Regions from separate parts of the Streptomyces sp. NPDC037301 genome, predicted to be linked through region 3. Evidence: riboswitches for the same ligand, from Rfam matches in the RefSeq annotation. Region 3 holds a riboswitch; each other region holds the start of a gene.

Region 1 (2,256 bases), on a different contig from region 3:
GGTCTGACACTGCCGGCCGCGGGCCTGGTCGGCGCGGGCGCGGAACTCCTCACCAAGCAGGGCACCTGGGGTGTCGTGGTCGTCGCGGCGCTGCTGGTCGTGGGCTCCGGGGCGATCTGGCTGGTGTCGCGCCGCAAGCCGGTCGGCCACGGCGATGTCGCGCCGACGGGCGGCGACGCCGAGCCCGCGGGCGTCGTCACCACGGCCATCGCCGCCGTCAGCCCGCCGCTCACCGTGGCCCAGGCAGCGGCCCAGGACCTCAAGACCACCATTCCGGCTCCGGCCGGAACCACCCAGGACCCGGCGCGACCCGCCACCGTCTAGGCCAGCCGCCTAGGCAGACCGTCTAAGGATTCAGCATGAACATCGACTGGGCAGCCCTCGGCTCCGTCTTCGGCGTCTCCCTCGTCGTCACCGTCGCGCTGGTGGGTTTCTTCACCCTGGGCATCGTCGGTCTCTCCAAGCAGCCCGAACCGGCGGCGCAGGGCGGCTCCGGCGGCTCGCTGCTGCTGGCCCGCGCCGGCGCCTACGTCTGCTTCGCGCTGTGCGCTGCGGCGGTCGCGTACGGGATCTATCTGATCGTCGCCTGAGCCCTCCTCCACGCACTCCCCCGTCGGGCCGGACACACCTCGTGTGTCCGGCCCGTTGTGGTGTGCCCGGCCCGATGTGGGGCTCAGCACACTGCACCTTCGCAGGTCAACGGCAAGTTGACGGGCGTTCGCGGAGCGTGGTGGACTGCCGGAGCCAATTACGGCGACAGCAGAGGAAGCCGGTGCGAATCCGGCGCGGTCCCGCCACTGTCACCGGGGAGCAGTCCCCCACACCGGAAGTCACGGCACGCGCGAGCGGGTTGGAAGGCCGGGGGAACTGCGGATCCGGGAGCCAGGAGACTCTCGTCGCCGGTCACGTCGAACCAGGGCGCGGACCCTGAGTGAGGACATATCGCCATGCCTGGCTGCCGTGCGTCCGTTCCTGTGGCGCTCTCGACGAGAGCCGCCTGTACGAAGGTCCTTCGAGGCGTAACGGCCGGTTGAGCCGTGCGTGCCGACCGCATTTTCGCGTACGGCGCCACGGCCGGTCTGATCGGCGATCTGCTGCTCGGTGACCCCCGCAGGGGGCATCCGGTCGCCGCCTTCGGGCGGGCCGCGGCGGGCGTCGAGCGCCGTCTGTGGCGCGACCACCGCGGGTGGGGCGCGCTGCACATGCTCGTCTGCGCCGGAGGCGCCGCGGGTGGTGCCGCGCTGGTCACCCGTGCCGTACGCAGCCACCCCGCCGCCTCCGTCGCACTGACCGCGGCCGCCACCTGGTCCGTCGTCGGCGGTACGTCCCTGGGGCGTGAGGCCCGGGCGATCGGCGGCGCCCTGGCCGCCGGTGACATCGAGTCGGCCCGCGAGCGTCTGCCGCATCTGTGCGGGCGCGACCCGTACTCCCTCGACGGACCGCAGATCGCCCGCGCCGTGGTGGAGTCCGTGGCCGAGAACACCTCGGACGCCGTGGTCGGCGCCCTGGTGTGGGGTGCGCTGGCCGGTGTGCCCGGGCTCGTCGGCTTCCGGGCCGCCAACACCCTCGACGCCATGGTCGGCCACAAGTCGCCCCGCCACCGGCGCTACGGCTGGGCCTCGGCCCGCCTCGACGACCTCGCGGGCTGGCCCGGTGCCCGGCTCACGGCCCTGCTCGCCGTGGCCGCCGGGGGGCGGCCACGTGGAGCGGTACGGGCGTGGCGGGCCGACGCGGCGAAGCACCCGAGCCCCAACGCGGGCCCGGTGGAGGCCTCGTTCGCGGGTGCGCTCGGCGTACGGCTCGGCGGGACCCTCGCGTACGGCGGCCGGGTCGAACACCGCCCCGTCCTCAACGGGGAGGCGGGCCGGGCGGTGGAGACCGAGGACATCGAACGCGCGGTACGGCTGTCGCGCCGGGTGAGCGCGCTGGCCCTCGGCGTGTGTGTGGCGGGACGACTGGGTGCGGGCCTCGCCGCACGACGGATCGCAGGACTTCGGTCCGCAGGACTTCGGTCCGCAGGACTTCGGTCCGCAGGACTTCAGGTCACGGAACTTCAAGTCACAGGACGTCGGATCGCAGGACGGAGACGGACATGAGCGGCGGGCTGCTGGTCGCCGGAACCACCTCGGACGCGGGCAAGAGCGTCGTCACAGCAGGCATCTGCCGCTGGCTCGTGCGCCGGGGCGTGAAGGTGGCGCCCTTCAAGGCGCAGAACATGTCGCTGAACTCGTTCGTCACCCGCGAAGGTGCCGAGAT
Region 2 (2,256 bases), on a different contig from region 3:
CCTTCGTCCTCACCATGGACAAGACGGTCGCGATCAACTTCCAGCTGCTCGGCGGGATCTGGATCCTCCAGACGATGCCGGCCCTGGTCGGCGGTCTGTTCACCCGCTGGTTCCACCGCTGGGCACTGCTCGCGGGCTGGGCGGTCGGCATGGTGTACGGGACGGTGGCCGCGTACGGGGTCGCCAGCCCGACCCAGGCACACTTCGGCGGGTCGTCCAAGGAGATCCCGGGCATCGGCGAGATCGGCTACATCGGCCTGACCGCGTTCGTGCTGAACGTGGTGGTGACGGTGGTGCTCACCTTCGTCCTGAACGCCGTGAAGGCACCCGCCGGGATCGACGAGACCTCCCCGGCCGACTACACGGCCGACGCGGGCGACCCGGGCGTCCGGGCGGAGCTCCCGCCGGCCACGGCGGGAGCCCCGGGCGGCGGCCACTGACGACCGCTCCCACGGCCGGATGACGGCCCGTCGCGCCCCCTTCAGCGGGGCGTGGCGGGCCGTCCGTCTGCTCCGACAGGGGATCGCACGGCTTGTCCCGTCGACTCGACTTCTGTTGCGCGACACAACATGTGGGGGCCGTCCCATCCAGCGGCCCCCACATGTATGCTCGTGCTCGCTGTCGTCGCAGGGAAATCCGGTGCGAATCCGGAACTGTCCCGCAACGGTGTATTCAGTGTGCTTTTGCGCACCTTCAAGTAAGTCCGAGGACCTGCCGACAGCGCATCCGGCTCGACCGAACCGGATGCCAGACGTCCGGGCCTCGCGGATGGGCCGGTGGACGCCGTAATGAGTGCTGCCCCGACGCGGGCCCGCCTCTGCCCGGCTGCCCCGCTCCCCGCCGGCCCCGAGCCGAGCGAGGGAGAGCACCACGTGACCATCGCGCCAGCCGATCCGGCTTCAGTCGCTGTGTCCGAAGCGGCCGAGTCCGAGGGAACCGCACACGACGGACCGGGGACCGCACTGCTGCGGACCCTGACCGACCTCACCGTCGATCTGCCCGACACCGACCCCGGTCGCGTCGCCGCCGCCGCGCTGCGCGGCCGTAGCGCCCGGTCGGACGAGGCGGAGTTGCGCTCGCTGGCAACGGAGGCCGCCGCGGGGCTGATCTCCGAGGACCCCGCCTACTCCCGGCTCGCGGCCAGGCTGCTGACCCGCACCATCGCGGACGAGGCGGCGAGCCAGGGCGCGGTCTCCTTCTCCGCCGCGGTCGCCGTCGGGCACCGCGAGGGCCTGATCGCGGACCGTACCGCCGGGTTCGTCGCGCTGCACGCGGCCGCACTCGACGCGCTGGTGGAGCGTTCGCTCGCCGACGGCGCCGACGACCGCTTCGGTTACTTCGGGCTGCGGACCCTGCACAGCCGCTATCTGCTGCGTCACCCGCACACCCGCCAGGTCATCGAGACGCCGCAGCACTTCATGCTGCGCGTCGCGGCCGGACTCGCCGAGGACGACTCGAAGCGCGCCCTGGACGAAGTCGCGGCACTGTACGGGCTGATGAGCCGGCTCGACTACCTGCCGTCCTCGCCGACCCTGTTCAACTCCGGCACCCGGCATCCGCAGATGTCCTCCTGCTATCTGCTGGACTCCCCGCTCGACGAGCTCGACTCGATCTATGACCGCTACCACCAGGTGGCGCGGCTCTCCAAGCACGCGGGCGGAATCGGTCTCTCGTACTCCCGCATCCGCGCCCGCGGTTCACTGATCCGCGGCACCAACGGGCACTCCAACGGCATCGTGCCGTTCCTGAAGACGCTCGACGCCTCCGTCGCCGCGGTCAACCAGGGTGGCCGCCGCAAGGGCGCCGCCGCCGTCTACCTGGAGACCTGGCACGCGGACATCGAGGAGTTCCTGGAGCTGCGCGACAACACGGGTGAGGACCAGCGGCGTACGCACAACCTCAACCTGGCGCACTGGATCCCGGACGAGTTCATGCGCCGGGTCGACGCGGACGGCGACTGGTCACTGTTCTCGCCCGCCGATGTGCCCGAGCTGGTCGACCTGTGGGGCGACGAGTTCGACGCCGCGTACCGGGCAGCCGAGGCCAAGGGGCTGGCCCGCAAGTCGATGCCGGCCCGTGAGCTGTACGGCCGGATGATGCGTACCCTCGCGCAGACCGGCCAGGGCTGGATGACGTTCAAGGACGCCTCCAACCGGACCGCGAACCAGACCGCCGAGCCGGGCCGCGTCGTCCACTCGTCGAATCTGTGCACCGAGATCCTCGAAGTCACCGATGACGGCGAGACGGCCGTCTGCA
Region 3 (2,256 bases):
AACGGGTCGGCGAGCGGGTTGCGGAGCAGGGACTGCATGACGGTTCCGCACACCGCGAGCCCGGCGCCGCACACCGCGGCGAGCAGGGTGCGCGGCATGCGCAGGTTCCAGATGATGCCGTCCCGGATCGGGGTGAGCCGTGACCGGCCCCAGCCGAGGTGGGAGGCGACCGTGGACCAGACGTCGGCGACGGAGATACGGGCGGGGCCGATGGTGATGGCGACCGCGACGGACAGCATGAGCAGTGCGACGCCACAGGCCCACAGAGTTGCGCCGCGCAGCTTCCGTATCCCCGTGCCACTGCGCACGGCCGCTTCGGAGGCCCGTGACGCGTCCACCGCCGTGGCCCGTTCGGTGTCCGTCACCCCGCGAATCCGAATGTGCGCAGCCCGGCGGCGACGCGTTCCACACCCTCGACCGTCCGGATGGATGGGTTCATGGCCTGGCCGCTCAGCAGGACGTACCGCTTGTGCCTGACGGCGTCCATGTTCCTCGTGACGGGGTTGGACTCCAGGAATTCGATCTTCTTCGCGGCGCTCTCGGCGGTCTGTGCCTTGCGGGTCAGGTCTCCGATGACCAGGACGTCGGGGTTGCGGTCGGCGACGGTCTCCCAGCCGATCTGGGGCCATTCCTCATGGGTGTCGTCGAAGACGTTCTTCGCGCCGAGTTCCCTGGTGATGATGCCGGGCGCTCCGCAGCAGCCGGCCAGGTACGGGGCCTTGGAGTCGGAGAACCAGTAGAGGAGGGTGGCGTCGGAGGCGTCGACGCCCTCGGTCGCCTTCTTCACCCGGTCCCGCAGCTGCGCCACGAGTGTGTCGCCGCGTTTCTGCACGCCGAACACCTTGGCCAGGTCGCGCACTTCGTCATACACGCTGTCCATGGGCAGTGGCGCGGTACGGGCTCCGTCGCCGCCACCGCTGTTGTCCTTGCCGGTGCAGTCGGCGGGCGAGACATAGGTCGGGACGCCGAGATCCTCGAACTGTTCGCGGGGCGCGACGCCGCCCTTGGCGAGCGTCGACTCGAACGACGCGCTGATGAAGTCGGGTTCCTGGTCGAGGACCTTCTCCGACGACGGCCGGTTGTCCGCGATCCTGGGAACCTTGGCGTTGGCCTTCTCCAGGCCCTTCATCACCGGGTCGGTCCAGGTCGAGGTGGCGGCCAGCCGGTCGGCGAGGCCGAGGGAGAGCAGGATCTCCGTCGATCCCTGGTCGACCGAAACGGCCCGCTGCGGTGCGGCATCGACGGTGACGGTGCGTCCACAGTTCTTCAGCGTCACGGGGTATCCGTCGGCGGAGCCGGACTTCGCGGCAGAGCTGCTCGTTCCGCCCCCGCAGGCGGTCAGCAGGACGAGTCCCGCCGAGAGCAGGGCAATGGCGCGGACAGGGCTGGCTATGGACGGCACGGAGTCCCTCTGCGTCTCGGGGCTCATGCGCGGAGCCCGCTGTACGGAGTCCTGCGCCCGGTACCGGGTCGCAGGTGCCAGCAGGTCTTCGGACTCGGGCTCCTACGGACGGGACGCCTTCCCAGGACACCTGCGGGTGTCCCAGTGGCCGTGGCCCCGCCCGTCCCCCTCACCGCTGCGCGTCAGTTCCGGATTCTCACCGGATTCCCTGACCCCTACGTGGAGTTTGACTGGCTTCGGCAAGCTATCACGAGCCTCCGCGCAGCTCATGGGCGGTGTGGCCGGTGGTACGCCGGGCTGTGCTCCCGTCGCACCACCTGCCCGATGCCTACGGACGCTCAAGAGCGATCACGGCGTTGTGCCCGCCGAAGCCGAAGGAGTGACTGACGGCGCGCCGGATGGACTTGCGCAGGGGTTGCTCGGTGACGCAGTTGATGTCGAACTCGGGCGCCGGGGCGTCCAGGTTGGCGATCGGCGGTACGACTCCGCGCTGGAGCGTCAGGACGGTCAGTCCTGCCTCGATCGCTCCGGCCGCCCCCATGCAGTGCCCGAGTACGCCCTTCGGGGCGGTGACGGGCGGCCGGTGCGGGTAGACCCGGCCGATGAGGGCGGCCTCGGTGGCGTCGTTGATCGGTGTCGCCGTGCCGTGTGCGTTGACGTGCTCGACGTCCTCGGTCGCCCAGCCCGCGTCGCGCAACGCGGCCTCGACCGCGGCCTGGGCGACCGCGCCGGACGGGTGCGGGCTTGTGGGGTGGTGGGCGTCGGTGGTGGCGCCGGTGCCCGCGAGCAGTGCCCGCGGCGTGGCGCCCCGGGCGACGGCGTCGTCCGCCCGTTCCAGCACCATGACGGCGGCG

Evidence for each region. A riboswitch is a leader RNA that binds a small molecule or an ion and turns the genes downstream of it on or off. The one in region 3 is predicted to bind cobalamin.
Region 1: it holds a riboswitch for cobalamin, as region 3 does, so the genes downstream of both, ACZ7IB_RS18245 (cobalamin biosynthesis protein) here and ACZ7IB_RS35905 (ABC transporter substrate-binding protein) in region 3, are expected to answer to the same signal.
Region 2: it holds a riboswitch for cobalamin, as region 3 does, so the genes downstream of both, ACZ7IB_RS04515 (ribonucleoside-diphosphate reductase subunit alpha) here and ACZ7IB_RS35905 (ABC transporter substrate-binding protein) in region 3, are expected to answer to the same signal.

What each region holds. Positions count from the first base shown of each region.
Region 1 covers NZ_JBVJWD010000010.1:61,194-63,449, forward strand. Annotated here, with positions in the region: gene ACZ7IB_RS18235 (inorganic phosphate transporter) at 1-324, shown strand, start outside; gene ACZ7IB_RS18240 (hypothetical protein) at 360-590, shown strand; cobalamin riboswitch at 763-893, shown strand; gene ACZ7IB_RS18245 (cobalamin biosynthesis protein) at 1,038-2,096, shown strand; gene ACZ7IB_RS18250 (cobyric acid synthase) at 2,093-2,256, shown strand, end outside.
Region 2 covers NZ_JBVJWD010000002.1:263,975-266,230, reverse strand. Annotated here, with positions in the region: gene mctP (monocarboxylate uptake permease MctP) at 1-440, shown strand, start outside; adenosylcobalamin-variant (AdoCbl-variant) riboswitch at 619-721, shown strand; gene ACZ7IB_RS04515 (ribonucleoside-diphosphate reductase subunit alpha) at 873-2,256, shown strand, end outside.
Region 3 covers NZ_JBVJWD010000035.1:24,853-27,108, reverse strand. Annotated here, with positions in the region: gene ACZ7IB_RS35910 (FecCD family ABC transporter permease) at 1-365, opposite strand, end outside; gene ACZ7IB_RS35905 (ABC transporter substrate-binding protein) at 362-1,429, opposite strand; cobalamin riboswitch at 1,465-1,652, opposite strand; gene ACZ7IB_RS35900 (beta-ketoacyl-[acyl-carrier-protein] synthase family protein) at 1,731-2,256, opposite strand, start outside.